Linked DNA regions of Agarilytica rhodophyticola. The protein of the gene in region 1 interacts with the protein of each later gene in a pairwise test. Links are inferred from orthologs where the notes say so. Each region holds a gene or a part of one and is shown in the gene's direction. Other genes may lie near its edges. The genes, in order: ftsA and BVC89_RS03860.

Region 1 (9,314 bases):
TGGGGGCGAGTAGATTTTATGCAAGATCAAGAAGGCAAATTTTATCTGTTGGAAGTAAATACCATACCGGGCATGACTAGTCACAGTATTTATCCTATGTCGGCTAAAAAAATAGGCTTGGAGCTTGGTGAGCTTTTATTAGAAATACTTGCAACTACAACAGACGCTAGTGCTTAAATTGATTGTTTAAATACTATGAAAAAGACGCGTAAATACGATAAACAGCAAGGAAAAAAGGCCGATGGAGCTCGTGCTAGCGCTCGCGGAGCCACTAGACAGCCAAATAAAGAGGAAAAGCCGCCTTTTAAATGGGGACGTTTTGTTGTTTTGGCAGCTTTTTTGGCCAGTGTCGCTTACGGCGGTAGCCAAGTGCATTGGCAAAGCATTTATCAAAAGGCGTCAGCGGCGGCTAATCGCCCATTAGCAAATGTAAAAATTGAGAGTGACTTTAAGTTTGTATCGCAACAACAGTTACAAGATATTATATCCTCAAGACTCAATGGGAGTTTCGTGGATTTGGATTTGGGCGATGTCAAACTAACAATTGAAAAAAATCCATGGATTGAAGAAGTATCAATCGAGCGAATTTGGCCAGATAGTATTAAACTTAAAATTAAGGAGCATCGTCCTATCGCTCGTTGGAATGACAATGGTTATATCAGCCATGATGGAAAATTAGTTATTGTTGAGTCCAATGAAAATTTAATGCACTTGCCTTTGTTATCAGGTGCATTGGCACAAAGTCATGAGTTAACTAAAAATTATTTAGTATTCACGGAAATTTTGGAAAATAGTCAACTAAAAGTAACGGGGATTAGTGTCGATAACAAAGGTTCGTGGAAAATCAAGATCGATGAAACTTTTAGTTTAGTTTTGGGTAGACAACGCATTTATGAGAGGTTAGAAAATTTTCAATACGTGTATGAACAACATCTTAAAGAACAAAAAACAAACATCTTGCGTATTGACATGCGTTATCAGCAAGGCTTGGCAGTGAAATGGAAAGAGTCGGCCTTGGTTGCCGCAAGTGCAGCACAATAATTATGAAATTTTTAGGGTGAGACGATGGCGAATTCAAGCGGAGGAAGAATGATTGTAGGTTTGGACATAGGAACGTCCAAGGTTGTGGCTATCGTCGGAGAAATCTCTCCAACAAACGAGTTGTCGATAGTTGGCATTGGCTCGCATAAATCTGTGGGTCTTAAAAAAGGTGTCGTGGTGAATATTGAGTCGACTGTACAGTCGATTCAGCGTGCAGTAGAAGAAGCGGAATTAATGGCGGGGTGTCAAATTCACTCAGTATTTGTAGGGATTGCCGGCAGCCATATTCGCAGTCTTAATTCACATGGCATTGTGGCGATTAAAGATCGCGAAGTGTATCCGCAAGATCTTGATCGTGTTATCGATGCTGCACAAGCAGTAGCGATTCCAGCAGATCAAAAAATCCTGCATATTTTACCGCAGGAATATTTGATCGATGACCAAGAAGGGGTGAAAGAGCCGCTTGGTATGTCAGGTGTTAGGCTAGAAGCAAAAGTTCATTTAGTGACTTGTGCCGTCAATGCTTCACAAAATATTGAAAAATGTATTCGCCGTTGTGGCCTTGAAGTAGAAGACATTATTTTAGAACAACTCGCTTCGAGTTATTCGGTGTTAACAGATGATGAAAAAGAATTAGGCGTTTGTTTAGTTGATATTGGCGGTGGCACGACAGATATTGCTATTTTTACAGAGGGTGCTATCCGTCATACCGGTGTTATTCCAATTGCTGGAGATCAGGTAACCAACGATATAGCTATGGCCTTGCGCACGCCAACGCAACATGCTGAAGAAATAAAAATACGTTATGCCTGTGCTTTGGCGAAACTTACAGGTATAGAAGAAACCATTAAAGTGCCAAGCGTTGGAGACCGGCCGGCGAGAGATTTATCCAGACAAGCTTTAGCAGAAGTGGTGGAGCCTCGCTACGATGAGTTGTTCACCCTGGTGCAAGCGGAATTAAGGCGTAGCGGTTATGAAGATTTAATTGCTGCAGGTATTGTTTTGACCGGTGGCACATCCAAAATGGAAGGTGTTATTGATCTGGCCGAAGAAATTTTTCACATGCCTGTGCGTTTAGGCGCGCCGCAAGATATACAAGGTTTAAAAGATATAGTTAACAATCCGATTTATTCTACAGGAGTTGGCCTATTGGTATACGGTAAAGACAAAGAAAAAGGTGTGCAGGGATCTTTTGTAAGCGAAGAGAGTGAAAGCACAATGAGCAAAATTAAATCGTGGTTTAGAAAAAATTTTTAAATTTTTTCAAAAAAGAATTTAAGGGGAAAGAAGAGGAACGCATATGTTTGAATTAGTTGATAATATCCCACAAAATGCAGTGATAAAAGTCGTCGGGATTGGCGGCGGCGGCGGCAACGCTGTTAAGCACATGATTTCAAACTCGATAGAAGGTGTTGAGTTTATTTGTGCAAATACGGACTCTCAAGCACTGAAAGATATCAATGCCGATACGGTGTTACAGCTTGGTAGTGGTATCACTAAAGGTCTTGGTGCGGGAGCCAATCCCGAGATTGGACGTCAAGCGGCGATGGAAGATAAAGAGCGCATTGCCGAAGTGCTTGATGGTTCGGATATGGTATTCATTACCGCTGGTATGGGTGGTGGTACTGGTACCGGTGGTGCTCCGGTTGTGGCTGAAGTGGCTCGCGAGCTGGGGATTTTAACCGTTGCCGTAGTGACTAAGCCTTTTCCTTTTGAAGGTAAAAAGAGAATGGCGCTTGCAGAAGAAGGTATTAAGCAATTGCAAGATCGCGTCGACTCATTAATTACCATACCTAATGAAAAGTTACTTGCTGTGCTCGGTAAAACCACCAGCTTGCTTGATGCATTTAAGTCAGCAAATGACGTATTACTGGGAGCAGTGCAAGGTATTGCGGATCTTATTATCCGTCCCGGTATGATCAATGTTGACTTTGCCGATGTTCGCACCGTGATGTCAGAAATGGGCATGGCAATGATGGGCAGCGGTCATGCTACCGGTGAGCAACGTGCGAGAGAAGCTGCTGAATCTGCAATTCGAAGCCCACTATTAGAAGATGTTAATCTGCAGGGGGCTCGTGGTATTCTTGTTAATATCACCGCAGGTATGGATCTATCTTTAGGCGAGTTTTCCGAGGTGGGTGATACCATTGAAGAATTTGCTTCCAGTGATGCGACTGTTGTTGTTGGTACCGTGATTGAGCCTGAGATGACAGACGAGATTCGCGTAACTGTTGTTGCCACAGGTTTAGGCGGGCCGATTGCTAAAGAAAAGCTTGAAACTAAAGTGGTTGTGGATAATACCCGTGGTGCCGATGGTCAGCCAAATTATGCCGCTCTCGATCGTCCACCTGCTTTACGCGCGAAAAAAGCGGCGACAGCTCAAAACAAGCAAACGCCACCTGCAGATGATATGGAATATTTAGATATCCCTGCTTTTTTGCGTAAGCAAGCCGATTAAGTTTTTGATGCATTCTTCTTAAGTTCTAAGGAAAAGATTTAGGGAGCATGTTTTAGAGAGCAACTCGATGCTGGATTATTGTTATCCAGCACGGAATTCCCCGTTCCGTATTGCGTTTCGTGTTACTTAGTTGCTCTCGAACTTTAGGTATGTTGGCGTGTCGAATATCTAGTTTTCATAAGGACGAGCCTACACAAGGAAAGGGTTAACTATAGGCGTAGATAGATTGATACGTGAAAATTAAGCATAGGTTGGACTATTACTTTTTATTGCTGTTTAATACGTAGCCAAATATTTGGACATAGTATCAGCTTCTGGTAAGATGCGCGGCCTTTTCGACAGTCGTTTTAATAGAGACCCTTCGTATGATCAAACAAAGAACCCTTAAAAATGAGATCCGAGCCACAGGTGTTGGTTTGCATACGGGGCAAAAGATTCATTTAACACTAAGGCCTGCGCCAATCGATTATGGCATTGTCTTTAGACGGGTTGACCTTGATCCCGCAGTTGATATTAAAGCTGCCGCTGAAAATGTTGGCGATACCACGCTGTCCACTACACTTATGAACGGTGAGGTTCGAGTATCCACCGTCGAACATTTAATGTCAGCGATGGCAGGTCTCGGTATCGATAATGCCATAGTTGAAGTTAGCGCCGATGAAGTACCCATTATGGATGGCAGTGCAGGGCCTTTTGTATTTTTGATTCAGTCAGCAGGCATACAAGAGCAAAACGCTGCTAAGAAATTCATCCGCATTAAAAAGAAACTAACGATCAAAGATGGTGATAAAGAGACAACTTTTCTGCCCTTTGATGGTTTTAAGGTTAATTTTAGTATAGATTTTGATCATCCAGTATTTAAAGACAGGAAATTAGACGCCAATGTCGACTTTTCAAGCACTTCTTTTGTTAAGGAAGTGTCCAGAGCACGCACTTTTGGTTTTATGCATGAAGTGGAATACCTGCGCTCCAAAGGTCTTGCTAAGGGTGGCAGTGTTGATAATGCCATCATTGTTGATAAATATCGGATATTGAATGAAGACGGTTTACGTTACGAAGATGAATTTGTTAAACATAAAATACTAGATGCAATCGGTGATCTATATTTACTTGGCACCAGTTTAATTGGTGAATATCGCGCACATAAATCTGGTCACGCACTCAACAACAAATCTCTGCTTGAGTTAATCAAGCGCACCGATACCTGGGATTTGGTCACTTTTGAAGAAGATAACGAATCTCCAATCTCTTATATAAAACCACTTGCGGCGGCGGTTTAGGCCTATATTTATAGTGGTTTTAGGCCAAATCACTACTTGGCTGTAAAAATCATCAACTGTCAATATTGGTATTTAATAAAAATTTGTGCCATGATTCACATCCTTTAACGAGAGTGGGTGACGGAAATGGGGACTTGTTCGTTGCCAAAAGAATAAATTTTATGCGTCTTTAGTACAAATTGGGATGCTTTTGTACTTATTTGGGTGTACTTGTTTAAGTGTGTTATATACTTAGAATTACTCGGAAAGACCAAATTTATCGATTTTTTGCCAGATGAAGATCATTGTTATAAGCAAGCGTCATAACAGCACCCGCAGTTTTAATGTTGGCGGGTGGACCCGTGCCTTTTTATCAATCTGTCTTCTCGGAATACCTATCGGCTCCTACCTGGGCTACCACAAGCTACTTAAAAACGACAAAAACATAGATTCCAGCATTACTCAAGCTTGGGTAAGTGCGCTCGACAAGCAAGAACAAGAAGTCAAAGATGTAAAACAAGAAGCTGAACGTAAGTTGGCCGCGCTGACATTAAGAGTCGCTGAATTGCAGGCTAGAGTTGTACGACTAGACGCTTTGGGCGAACGATTGACCACAATGGCCAAGTTAGACAAAGGCGAATTTGACTTTAGCCGCGTGCCCGCACTTGGTGGTCCCGAACTTGCCCTTGATGATGAATCCCTGGCGAGCCAGAATGATCTGCAATTATTGCTTGGTCAGCTGGGCGCAAAAATTGAAGATCGACAACAGCAACTCGATGTACTTGAGGCTCTGTTGGCGAAACGTAAGTTGCAGAGCGATGTTTTCCTCGCTGGTCGACCGATCAAGTCTGGCTGGATGTCTTCCAAATTTGGTCGTAGGACTGATCCATTTACTGGGCGTATTGCTTGGCATGCCGGAGTGGATTTTGCCGGTAAGCAAGGCTCTGATATTGTATCTGTTGCAGCGGGTGTCGTGACCTGGTCGGGTGAACGTTATGGTTATGGCCAGATGGTAGAAGTGAATCACGGCAACGGTTTCACTACACGTTATGCCCATTGTAAAGAAAACTTAGTAAAAGTTGGCGATATTATTAAAAAAGGCCAAGTAATTGCCCTTATGGGGTCAAGTGGTCGCTCAACTGGTCCTCACGTCCACTTCGAAGTCTATAAACATGGCCGAGCTGTCGATCCGTCCACATATATTCATCGCGCAAGTCGCTGAATCCTCCTATATAATTCCCACCCCCTCGAAAAACAATATTTAGTAACCATATAGTGGTAATACTCAAACCACGTTATTTGGACGTCATATGTTAGCAAAAACTTTTAGAGCTGTTTTTGGGTCAAAAAACGATCGTGAAATAAAACGCATGGGCAAGGTCGTTAAGAAAATTAATGAATTAGAAGCGACCTATGAAGCACTAGACGCAGATGCCCTGAAAGCAAAAACGGCAGAGTTTAGAGAGCGTTTCAATAAAGGGGAAACTCTAGATCAGATTCTCCCGGACGCTTTTGCTGCTGTCAGAGAGGCGAGTAAGCGCTTTATGGGAATGCGTCACTTTGACGTACAGCTTATGGGAGGCATGACCTTACACGAAGGCCGTATTGCAGAAATGCGTACCGGTGAAGGTAAAACTTTGATGTCTACCCTGGCGGCATATCTCAATGCTATTCCGGGAAATGGTGTCCATATCGTTACCGTTAACGACTATCTTGCCGCGCGGGATGCTAACTGGATGAAGCCTTTATATGAGGCGCTGGATCTGAAGGTAGGTGTTATTGTTTCGATGCAACACCCAGAAGACAAGCGCGCTGCTTACGATGCGGACATTACCTATGGCACCAACAATGAATTTGGTTTTGATTATTTGCGCGACAATATGGCTTTGCGTAAAGAGGATCGCATGCAGCGTTCCCACAGTTTTGCTGTGGTGGACGAAGTAGACTCAATCCTTATTGACGAGGCTAGAACTCCTTTAATTATTTCTGGTGCGGCGGAAGATAGTTCTGAGTTATACCGCACGATGAACAAGTTAATTCCTTCTTTGGTAGAACAGCCTCAACAACCGGAAGGCGTCGAAGAGCCGATCGAGATTACAGGCCACTTCACCATCGACGAGAAATTACGCCAGATAGAGCTGACCGAGATCGGCCATCAGTTAGTCGAAGAGTGGTTATCGAAAAATAATTTACTGGAAGAGAATGATAGCTTATATAACGCCGGTAACTTAAGCCTTTTGCACCACGTCCATTCGGCATTGAAAGCACATAAGCTGTTTAACAACGACGTCGAATACATCATCCAAAATGGTCAGGTTGTATTAATTGACGAACATACAGGTCGTACTATGCCTGGCCGTCGTTTATCTGAAGGGCTGCATCAGGCGATCGAAGCGAAGGAAGGGGTGGAAATTCAGGCAGAAAGCCAAACACTTGCTTCCACAACTTTCCAGAATTACTTCCGTATCTATGAAAAATTAGCCGGTATGACTGGTACAGCGGATACCGAAGCCTATGAATTCAAGCAGATTTACAACCTTGAAGTGGTTGTTATTCCACCCAATAAAACGATTGCCCGGCAAGATTTAAATGACCTTGTCTACCTAAGTATTGATGAAAAATACGACGCTATCATTGCCGATATCAAGGAGTTTCGTAGCAAAAATGCGCCTGTTTTGGTGGGAACGGCCTCTGTTGAAACGTCAGAAGCTATGTCTCGACGTTTAAAATCTGCTGGTATACAACACGAAGTATTAAACGCCAAACAACACGAAAGAGAAGCCTATATTATTGCCCAGGCCGGAATACCTGGTGCGGTAACTATTGCCACCAACATGGCTGGTCGTGGAACTGATATTGTCTTGGGAGGAAACTGGGAAGCAGAAATCGCACAGTTAAAAGAGCCCTCTGATGCTCAGGTTGCCAGCATTAAGGAAGATTGGAAGAAACGTCATGAGACCGTTCTTGCAGCAGGTGGCTTACATATTATCGGCACCGAGCGTCATGAATCGCGCCGTATCGATAATCAGCTGCGTGGCCGTGCTGGTAGACAAGGTGATCCAGGTTTATCGCGTTTTTATCTATCTCTGGAAGATAATCTAATGCGTATCTTTGCCTCAGAAAGAGTGCGCAATTTCATGCAAGCTTTGGGGATGGAAAAAGGGGAGGCCATCGAACACCGTATGGTAACCAACGCCATTGAAAAAGCGCAGAGAAAAGTTGAAGCCCGCAATTTTGACTATCGTAAGCAAGTATTGGAATACGATGATGTGGCGAATGATCAGCGCCGAGTTATCTATACCCAGCGTAATGAGTTGTTAGAATCTGATGATATTGAAAACGCCATCGCCGGTATTCGAGATGATGTGGTCAACAATGTAATTTCTGGTTTTGTGCCGCCTCAGAGTATTGAAGAGCAATGGAATATTGAAGGTTTGGAGCGTGCCCTAGAAGACGATTTCGGTATTAAATTGACGATCCAAAAATGGCTTGATGAAGACGATAATTTGTTTGAAGAGCCCCTACGTAAGAAAATTGTCGAGGCTGTAGACGCCGTCTACCTCCAGAAAGCTGAGCGTTTTGGTGACATTATCCGCACCCTTGAAAAGCAGATTATGTTGCAAGTGCTGGATACATTGTGGAAGGAACATTTGCAGAATATGGATTACTTACGTCAAGGTATTGGTCTGCGTGCTTATGCTCAGCGTAATCCTAAGCAGGAATACAAACGAGAATCTTTCGAGCTGTTTCAAAAGCTGTTGGATAATTTAAAGCATGATGTCACTCGTATTCTCTTCCGTGTTGAGCCTATGTCTGAGCAGGAAGTGGAAGAAATGGATCGAAGACGTCATGAAGAAGCTGAACAACAAAAGTTAAAAATGGAACATGAGCAGGTGTCTCAGCTAACGCCAAGTGAAGAGCAACCGCAGGAAGTGGTAGACACTGAACGTCCCTATGTACGTTCAGGTAAAAAAGTAGGGCGTAACGACCCTTGCCCATGTGGTTCTGGAAAGAAATTTAAAGCTTGTCACGGCAAATTATCTTGATTTAGAGCGCAAGAGGATGGATTTTTATGGCCGTTGGTAACAGTGTTTGGCCCGAGTTTTATCCTATTAAAGGAGTGAAGCTTGGAGTTGGTGAGGCCGGAATTAAATACTCGTCACGTAAGGATTTGGCTTTAGTTGTTCTGGATGAAGGTTGTGAAGTTGCCGGTGTATTTACCCAAAATGCCTATGCTGCAGCACCTGTAGATATTTGTCGAAAGCATCTTGGGCAAAATAAAAGTATTCGCGCTCTAGTGATAAACTCGGGTAATGCCAATGCCTGTACAGGCATTGAGGGTGTGGATGCAGCGCTGCGTTGTTGTGATAAAGTAGCGCAACTTACCGATATCGAGCAAACGCAGGTGCTGCCCTTTTCCACCGGGGTCATTGGTGAATTATTGCCTTTTGAGAAAATTGAAGCGGCTTTACCAGCGGCGTATGAGGCCTTGTCTGAAAATAACTGGCTATCCTTTGCACAAGCGATTATGACAACAGACACCCGCCCCAAGGGTG
Region 2 (9,295 bases), 1.3 Mb from region 1 along the record:
CTAATTGCTGAGCGCTGACGTTACTCTCTTTTATGGTCAGTTCTTCACTGTTTAGACGAGCTGATAGTTCACCCATAACCCAGTTAGCAGAGAGTTTGGGATCTTCGCAGGCAGCCACTACCGACTCATAAAAACTGGCCGTGTGAGAATCGCTCGTCAAAATACCAGCATCGTAAGCTGAGAGTGCGTAGTCCTTCTCGAAACGTGCCTTCATCGCATCGGGCAGTTCAGGTAGTGATGCTCGAATTTCATTGATGTAATCATCGTCAAGAATGACAGGCAATAAGTCAGGGCAAGGAAAATAACGATAGTCGTTGGCTTCTTCTTTGGAACGCATGGATTTTGCGGTATGACTATCGCCGTCATATAGGCGAGTTTCTTGATCGACTTTGCCACCTTGTTCAAGCAGGTCAATTTGTCGTTCTACTTCTTGCTCGATACAGCGTTCCATAAAACGAAAGGAGTTTAAATTTTTGGTTTCGGTGCGCGTACCTAAGGCATCACCTGGTTGGCGCACAGAAATATTGACGTCGAAACGCATAGAGCCTTGTGACATTTCTCCATCACATATACCTAAAGAAGTCACAATCGAGTGTAATTTGCGGGCAAACGCTACCGCTTCTTCCTTCGAACTCATATCGGGCTCAGATACTACTTCGATCAATGGCGTCCCGGCGCGATTGAGGTCGATTCCCGACATACCATGGTAGTCTTCATGTAAGGACTTTCCGGCATCTTCTTCTAAATGAGCGTGGTGGATGCGGATGCGTTTCTGTTCGCCATTGGCCAAATCAATATCGAGGTAACCGCCATTAACAATAGGCTCAGCTAGCTGAGTGGTTTGATAACCTTTTGGTAAATCTGGATAGAAGTAATTTTTACGTTCAAATACTGAGCGCTTACCAATATCAGCGTTGATAGCTAGGCCAAACATGGTAGCAAAGCGAAATGCTTGTTCATTGGCAACCGGCAATGTGCCGGGCATTGCCAGATCAATAGCGCTCGCTTGTGTATTTGCTTGGGCGCCAAATGCAGTGCTGGAGCCTGAAAATATTTTTGACTGGGTGGCAAGTTGTACATGTACTTCCAACCCGATAACTGTTTCCCAAACCATGATCGATAACCTATTTGCTGAGCGGACTTAATGTATGGAAGTCGGTATTTTGTTGAAATTGATGCGCAATATTGAGCAGTTTATGTTCGTTAAAATAGCTACCTATTAATTGCAATCCAACCGGTTTGTTGTCCACTAATCCACAGGGGATCGACATACCAGGTAAACCAGCCAAGCTAGTGGCGATAGTGTAAATATCTTCTAAATACATAGCGACTGGATCATTATTTTTTGCGCCCAAAGGAAAGGCTGGTGAGGGGGATGTTGGCCCGAGTATAACGTCGACCTCTTTAAAAGCATCCACAAAGTCCTGCTTAATAAGGCGTCGTACTTTTTGGGCCTTGTTATAGTAGGCATCAAAATAGCCTGCAGATAGAGCGTACGTGCCCACCAGAATACGTCGTTTGACTTCATCGCCAAAGCCTTCACCGCGTGAGCGCATATATAGATCTTCTAGGTTTTCAGGGGTGTCACAGCGATAGCCATAACGCACACCATCAAAACGAGATAGGTTAGCGGAGCATTCTGCCGGAGCAATCACATAGTAAGCGGGTACTGCCAAGTGTGTATGAGGTAGTGAGATGGACTTAATCTTAGCCCCGAGGGATTGGTAAATCTTAATCGCATCCTCAACAGCTTGTTGAACACTTGAATTGAGACCTTCGCTGAAATATTCTTGCGGTACACCGATGGTAAGACCGTCGAGTTTTTCATCGAGTTGTGCTGTGTAATCCCTAACTGGCTCATCGATGCAGGTGGAATCTTTGGCATCGTAACTGGCCATAACATTGAGCATTAGCGCCGCATCTTCAGCGCTGCGAGTCATGACACCACCTTGGTCGAGGCTCGATGCAAAAGCGATCATCCCCCAGCGAGAAACACGCCCATAGGTAGGTTTCAAACCAGTAATCCCGCACATACTCGCAGGCTGGCGAATAGAACCACCGGTATCGGTAGCTGTGGCCCCCGGTGCTAGGCGGGCTGCGACACAGGCGGCGGAGCCACCCGAAGAGCCACCAGGAACACTGTCTTCTGCCCAGGGGTTTTTAACCGGGCCAAAATAGCTGCTTTCATTGGACGAGCCCATGGCAAATTCATCCATATTGGTTTTACCCAACATAACCACGCCTGCATCCATATAATTTTGCACAACTGTAGCATTATAAGGCGGAGCAAAATTATGTAGCATTTTTGAGCCGCATGTGGTCAGAACACCTTCAGTGCAAAAAATATCTTTATGGGCGATAGGTACACCACACATAACATGTGCATTTCCTTGTGCTAATAATTGATCAGCTTTATCTGCTTGCTCCAGTGCTTGCTGTTCCGTAATAGAAATAAAGGCATTGTAATTTTCGTTAAGAGATTTGATTCTATTTAGCAAATGCTGGGTGATTTCTTTACTAGAAAATTCTTTTGCTCGCAATTTGCGGCTTATATCAGCGATAGTTAAATTATGCATTGCGTTTGCTCGTGCGCTTACGTCTATGAATGAGGAGTTGTATATGACAGATTAGGATGAAATTAATAGCGTATGGCATAGGGGTTACCCCGATTATTTAATCACCCTACTACTTACTTCACCGTGTTACTCGATTACTTTAGGAACTAGATAGAGGCCATCTTCGGTGGCAGGTGCAATAGCTTGAAAATCGTTGCGTCTATCCGCTTCGCTTACCACGTCTTTGCGGAGAGTTTGTACGGCATCGAGGGGGTGTGCCATGGGTAATACATCATCTGTGTCGACGGCTTGCAATTGGTCTACTAAACTGAGCACTTCGTTAATACTCTTTGCCGTTTGCTCAAGCGTTTCGTCGTTAATTTCTAATTTTGCCAACTTCGCCAGATTTTGAATTTCTTTCGCTTCCACACTACTCTCTCTGTTCATATCCGGGGTTATTTTTACGAGTACTGATACTCGTATCTGATCGAACGCGCTACGTTATCATATTTGCGCCTTGCTCAAAATCCCTACCATTGATAGAGTGCGATAATTTTAGCGTGATCATGGCCAGTTAACAGGTCTTACGCGAAGTTAAGCCTATAATTATTAAAAAATTGCAGCACAATAGATTTTTTAATTTTATTTATTAACATAACAACACATTGAAAGGCTTTTTAACAGCAAGTTAAAAAGCTGGATAGTGAATCACTTATAGCATCATTCAAACAGGTTATTACTCAATATGATGAAGCGTCTGCGAGGCTTGTTCTCCAATGATTTATCGATCGATCTGGGAACGGCAAACACTCTCATTTACGTGCGTGAAAAAGGAATAGTACTTGATGAACCATCTGTGGTAGCAATTCGAAATGTTAACGGACAGAAATCAGTAGAGGCTGTCGGTATAGCAGCTAAACGTATGCTGGGGCGCACACCCGGTAATATCACAGCCATTCGCCCCTTAAAAGACGGTGTTATTGCAGATTTCCAAGTGACTGAGAAGATGTTGCAGCACTTTATTCGTAAAGTTCATGAACACAGTTGGTTTCAGCCAAGTCCCAGAGTACTAATTTGTGTGCCTTGCCTTTCAACAGAAGTAGAGAAGCGAGCTATCAGGGAATCTGCTCTAAGTGCAGGCGCCCGCGAAGTGCGACTTATCGAGGAGCCGATGGCGGCGGCAATCGGTGCAGGCTTGAGAGTGGATGAAGCTACAGGCTCAATGGTTATCGATATTGGTGGCGGTACCACAGAGATAGCGATTATCTCATTGAACGGAGTAGTGTTATCGGATTCTGTTAGAATCGGCGGCGACCGTTTTGATGAAGCTATTGTTAATTATGTCAGACGAAAATATGGCAGCGTGATCGGTGATGCAACGGCTGAGCGAATTAAACAAGAGATTGGTTGTGCCTACGCGGGTAGTGAAGTGTTAGAGATCGACGTGAGAGGCCGAAATTTAGCCGAGGGGATTCCCAAAAGCTTTACTTTAAACAGTGATGAGATTCTTGAAGCCATGCAAGAGCCTCTAGCGGGTATTGTTCAGTCGATAAAAAGTGCATTAGAACTTTCTCCGCCTGAATTGGCATCAGATATTGCGGAAACAGGTATTGTTATTACGGGCGGTGGGGCACTGCTGCGTGATCTGGATAGGCTATTAACCGAAGAGACGGGGCTGCCTGTGGTTGTAGCTGAAGATCCATTGACCTGTGTTGCCAGAGGTGGTGGTCGTGCCATGGAATTAATGGATCAATACAATATTGATTTAGTCTATTAAACACATTAAATAAACTATCTCATTAGCGAGATAGTTTATTTAACAAGCCATGTTGACTTTGTTAAAAATAAGAACTCAAAAAGCTTTTTCATTGTTATTTGCATTTAAGTTGTACAATATATAGGGGAAGTATATTTTTTGTTCTAACTTTTGCGTCGGAGAATATTATTAAACCGCTGTTTTCCAAAGGTCCATCACCAGGGACTAGAACGGCAATCCTCGCCTTAGTGTCGTTAATGATATCCCTGATGTATTTATTTACCGACTGGCTTGACCCTATTAAAGGACACGCCCAGGATATTGTCGCTCCCCTTTATTGGATATCTAACTTTCCCAATCAGCTCGATGAGTGGGCCGATAATAGACTGACCTCAAGAGAGCGCTTGATCCAGGAAAATGAATCGCTGCAAACTGAAAATATTGTGCTCAAACGTAAACTTCAGCTCAATGCATCTCTCGCTGCTGAAAATGTCAGATTGAGACAGCTACTTAATTCTGCTGATACGCTTGAAGATCGAGTGCTTATCGCTGAAATTATTGGCCGTTCACCCGATCCCCTTATGCATCAGGTAATTGTCAACCGCGGCAGTGAGCATGGTGTATACGAAGGTCAGGCCTTGGTTGATGCCAAAGGCTTAATGGGGCAAGTGGTGGTGGTTGGGCAACGCAGCTCGAAAGTCTTACTCATTACCGATTCGACACATGCCTTGCCTGTGCAGATTAATCGTAATGGTGAGCAATTGATTGCCGAGGGCCTTGGCGGAAGAACCTATGAGTTGGCGCTTCCTTACGTGGCAAATACTTTAGATATTGTTGTGGGAGATTTGCTTGTGAGCTCTGGCCTCGGGCAACGTTTTCCCGTGGGTTATCCTGTTGCCGAAGTGGTGGAAGTTCTGAAAGATCCTTCCAGGCGCTTTGCTAAAGTTGTTACCAAGCCCATGGCAGATATTAGTCGCAGTCGCCATGCCTTGTTAATTTTTGATAGTCCTCCCTTAGGGGCTTTATATGAATAGGTGGGCTATAAATGAAATCTTTGAAGAGTTAATCGGTGCCTAAACGCCATCAACTAGTATCGTATTATTGGCTTGTTTTTGCCACGCTAGCACTTGGCTTGCTCGTCGCTATTTATCCTATTTCAAGTAACTATGCTCTATTGCGGCCAGAATTTTTATGTCTGTTCGTCGTCTATTGGGTCACTCACACACCCCAGTACTTCGGTGTTTTTATTGCGTGGTTTGCCGGGATGATTCAAGACCTTGCCGAAGGTGTGGTATGGGGAGCCCATGCCGTAGCGCTGTCTATTGTGGCTTACATATGCTTAGTGGCATATCAGCGTATTAAGAATTATTCGGTGTGGCATCAAACCTTATGGATCTTTGTGCTAGTGGGTTTCCATCAGGTTATGTCAAATTGGGTGTTAGGTCTGGCTGGCTATAAGGGAGAGCCCCTTGATATCATTGTCTCTACTACCGTGAGTGCACTATTTTGGCCTTTGATTTTTTTCTCGATAAATCGTATCCGTTTGCACTACCGAATGTATTAGGGCCTGTTAACAAGCCCTAGTGTGAACAGGTTCTAGCCGGCCCTCATCGATTACCTTAACTTATGGCTTAATATATGAATATTTTACTCGCCTCAAAATCACCCAGACGGCGTGAACTGTTGAGTCAAATTGGCGTCGGATATATAACAGCTGATGTTGACGTACCAGAGCAACATAACCCCACTGAACTACCTGAAGCTTATGTTCGTCGATTAGCAATGGACAAATCTAAAGCGGGCAGTAAAGTGCGACCCGACCTTCCTTCTTTGGGAGCGGATACCGTTGTATGTTGTGATGATGTGATACTTGAGAAGCCGGCACATCTTGCAGATTGTAAACGCATGTTAAGTATGCTTTCAGATCGCACTCATAAGGTGATGACAGGAGTGGCTGTTTGCTTTGGTGGCCAGCAATGGGTTGAATGCAGTATTACCGAAGTAAAATTTCGCGCCATTAGCGATAATGAGATAGAAGCTTATTGGGCGAGTGGCGAACCATGCGATAAAGCAGGGGCTTATGCTATTCAAGGTTTAGGTGCTGTGTTCGTCACCAACCTCAATGGCAGCTACTCAGGCGTGGTGGGACTACCCATCGAAATTGTTAGTAGTATGTTATCGAAGCTGGAAATACCAATCTGGAATACGGCTGAGTGATGTCGAAATATCGGCAATATGCATGCCTTAGCATGCACTTGTATTGCCATGTGTGGATAGAAGAGACATGAGCGAAGAGATTTTAGTTAATTTTGGCCCCACCGAAACCCGAGTTGCTCTCGTTGAAAATGGTGTTTTACAAGAAGTCTATGTTGAACGAGCCCATAGTAAGGGCTACGTCGGCAATATTTATAAGGGCAAAGTTGTGCGGGTGTTACCCGGCATGCAAGCAGCGTTTGTCGATATTGGACAAGAACGTGCGGGATTTATTCATGTAGCAGATATTGCACCACTTAACAAAGATGGTGTTGAGCAACGCAGCAGCGAAGATGCCGATATCCGTGATTTGCTCAGAGAGGGGCAATCTGTTCTGGTACAGGTGACGAAAGATCCTATCGGTACCAAAGGCGCCCGTTTAACTACCCATTTATCTGTTTCTGCGCGCTACCTGGTCTACATGCCAAATACTGATCACATCGGTGTTTCCAATCGCATTGAAGATGAGGATGAGCGGGAACGGCTCAAATTACTCGTCAATGAGTTGGCAGAAGAATATAAGGAGCAATATCCTATTGGTGGCTTTATCATTCGTACTGTTGCCGAAGGTGCATTAAAAGAAGAATTGCAAGCGGATATTCCCTTTGTTTTTCGTCTCTGGCATGACCTTGAAGACAGCATTAAAGCGGCTAAAGCTCCTTCTATTATCTATGAAGATATGCCGCTCTTTATGCGGACTGTGCGAGATTTAATGCGGCCAAACTTGGAGCGTGCTCGCATCGACTCGCGTGAGTCCTTTGCGCGTATGCAAAAGTTTGCCAAACACTATGCTCCTGAAATTGGCGCAAGATTAGAGCATTATCCCGGTGAGCGACCGCTATTTGATCTATATGGCGTGGAAAATGAAATTCAAAAAGCCTTACAAAAAAAGGTATTACTCAAGTCTGGCGGCTATTTAATTATCGAGCAGACCGAAGCAATGAGTACCATTGACGTTAACACTGGTGCCTTTGTTGGCCATCGTAATCTAGAAGAAACAATCTTTAAAACCAATCTCGAAGCCGCTGCCGCAATAGCGAGACAACTTAGAGTGCGTAATCTTGGCGGTATCATTATTATTGACTTCATCGATATGAGAGAAGAGGAGCATCAGCGGCAGGTGTTGCGCAGCTTCGAGAAACATATGGAAAAAGATCGCGCTAAAACCACGATTACCGGAGTGTCCGAACTTGGTTTAGTGGAAATGACCCGTAAGCGCACGCGAGAAAGTTTGGGGCAAGTACTATGTGAGACTTGCCCTGCCTGTGGTGGTCGCGGTCAACTTAAGTCCGCGGAAACGATTTGCTATGAGATCTTTAGAGAGATTTTGCGCGAAGCGCGAACCTACGATAACGATAAATTCTTAGTGTTGGCGTCTCAAGTGGTAATTGATCGCTTGCTTGATGAGGAATCGAGTAATGTAGCAGATTTAGAAGTCTTCATTGAGCGTACAATTCAATTTCAGGTGGAAAGTATGTATAACCAGGAGCAGTACGATATCGTTTTGGCGTAAGACTATTAGAATGATGTGTGAGCTTAGGTATTGTGCGGTAACCAGAGTAGTCGTGTAGAAGAAAGACGTGATTAAATTTCAACAAAAACATTGGCGAATGATCTCCAGAAGATTCTGGGGAACTGTCTTTGCCTTGGTAATTGCGTCGGCGGTGTTTATTCAGTTAGCTCGTCAAGCTTTCCCTCTACTAACCGATTACAAAGAAGAACTAAGTGCTTACTTAGGTAATAGCGTTGGCATGGATTTGGAAATCGCTTTGGTGGATGCCAGCTGGTCTGGTTTGAAACCTAAGCTTGAACTCAAAGGAGTGCATGTCAAAGCGAAAACAGGTGAGTCGGTTTTTATTGTCTCTCAAGCGACGGCAGAGCTGAGTATTATTGACTCAATTATCGACAGGCGCCTAGCTTGGCGCCAGTTGAAATTTGATGGTTTTAAAATGGCGCTAGTACAAGATGAACACGGCGCTTGGTCTGTTCCCGGCATGCCAGAGTTCACTCGCTCTAGCAACGATGGCAATGCACTTCGCTTTGATGATATTTACGACATATTTTTGTTTGGCCGGCGCGTCCATATTACTGACGCCAGATTTCAGTTGAAATACTTTTCACGAGAAGCCTCGCAACTGCATATCCCGAATATCTCGCTAGAAAATGATGAAGACTTCCACCGCATACTGGCGAGCCTAGATGTAGGTAAAGGGGAGCGTGCATTTTATTTAGCCATTGAAGGACTTGGTGACCCAAGAGACAGTAACTTTACTGCCAACGGTTATCTGGAATTGAAGAACTTTCCTTCCCACGAAGTGGCGGCAGCGCTCGCTTTATCGTCTATTAAAAGTGAAGAATATACACTTAATTTACGCTTATGGTTCCAAGGTGATGCCAATAAAGGTATTTCATTAAGAGGTGATTTAGAAGCGGCGGGCGATGTTAATATCGTCGATCGCGAGTTCAATTTGCCAAAAGCACTATCTGCACAATTGGCGGGGCAGTTAGATCAGGAGAAAAATTGGCATCTTACGGTGAAAGGTTTTAATGCTCAATGGCCTGAATTTCAATCACCTGTCTTAGACTTTATCGCAAAAGGAAACTTACAGCGCTTAAATAATATTCGCGTGCAAAGTATTGACGTAAAGCCTTGGGTCGATACTCTATTACATATTGGCTTTGGGAATGAGCGTACCAATAAAATTGTTAAGACTATCAATCCTCGAGGCAC

The links.
Region 2: the proteins of ftsA (region 1) and BVC89_RS03860 interact in binary tests that used the Escherichia coli proteins (3 or more experiments, as listed by UniProt). The link is inferred for Agarilytica rhodophyticola from one-to-one orthologs.

Annotation. Positions count from the first base shown.
Region 1 is NZ_CP020038.1:2,258,172-2,267,485, forward strand. The notes cover bases 330-3,181. They hold ftsA (cell division protein FtsA), read left to right. Parts: upstream 330-1,065; coding sequence 1,066-2,298; downstream 2,299-3,181. Other genes in these bases: BVC89_RS09565 (cell division protein FtsQ/DivIB), read left to right, coding at 330-1,041; ftsZ (cell division protein FtsZ), read left to right, coding at 2,342-3,181. Outside these bases: BVC89_RS09560 (D-alanine--D-alanine ligase), read left to right, coding at 1-177; more of BVC89_RS09565, read left to right, coding at 196-329; more of ftsZ, read left to right, coding at 3,182-3,499; lpxC (UDP-3-O-acyl-N-acetylglucosamine deacetylase), read left to right, coding at 3,865-4,779; BVC89_RS09585 (M23 family metallopeptidase), read left to right, coding at 5,054-5,980; preprotein translocase subunit SecA, read left to right, coding at 6,069-8,804; bifunctional glutamate N-acetyltransferase/amino-acid acetyltransferase ArgJ, read left to right, coding at 8,831-9,314. UniProt on the Escherichia coli protein: Essential cell division protein that assists in the assembly of the Z ring. May serve as the principal membrane anchor for the Z ring.
Region 2 is NZ_CP020038.1:906,390-915,684, forward strand. Bases 2,484-5,316 are described here. They hold BVC89_RS03860 (rod shape-determining protein), read left to right. Parts: upstream 2,484-3,300; coding sequence 3,301-4,332; downstream 4,333-5,316. Other genes in these bases: gatA (Asp-tRNA(Asn)/Glu-tRNA(Gln) amidotransferase subunit GatA), read right to left, coding at 2,484-2,576; gatC (Asp-tRNA(Asn)/Glu-tRNA(Gln) amidotransferase subunit GatC), read right to left, coding at 2,703-3,002; mreC (rod shape-determining protein MreC), read left to right, coding at 4,431-5,316. In the rest of the region: Asp-tRNA(Asn)/Glu-tRNA(Gln) amidotransferase subunit GatB, read right to left, coding at 1-1,114; more of gatA, read right to left, coding at 1,125-2,483; more of mreC, read left to right, coding at 5,317-5,345; rod shape-determining protein MreD, read left to right, coding at 5,381-5,875; BVC89_RS03875 (Maf family protein), read left to right, coding at 5,950-6,528; rng (ribonuclease G), read left to right, coding at 6,596-8,077; BVC89_RS03885 (YhdP family protein), read left to right, coding at 8,145-9,295. UniProt on the Escherichia coli protein: Forms membrane-associated dynamic filaments that are essential for cell shape determination. Acts by regulating cell wall synthesis and cell elongation, and thus cell shape.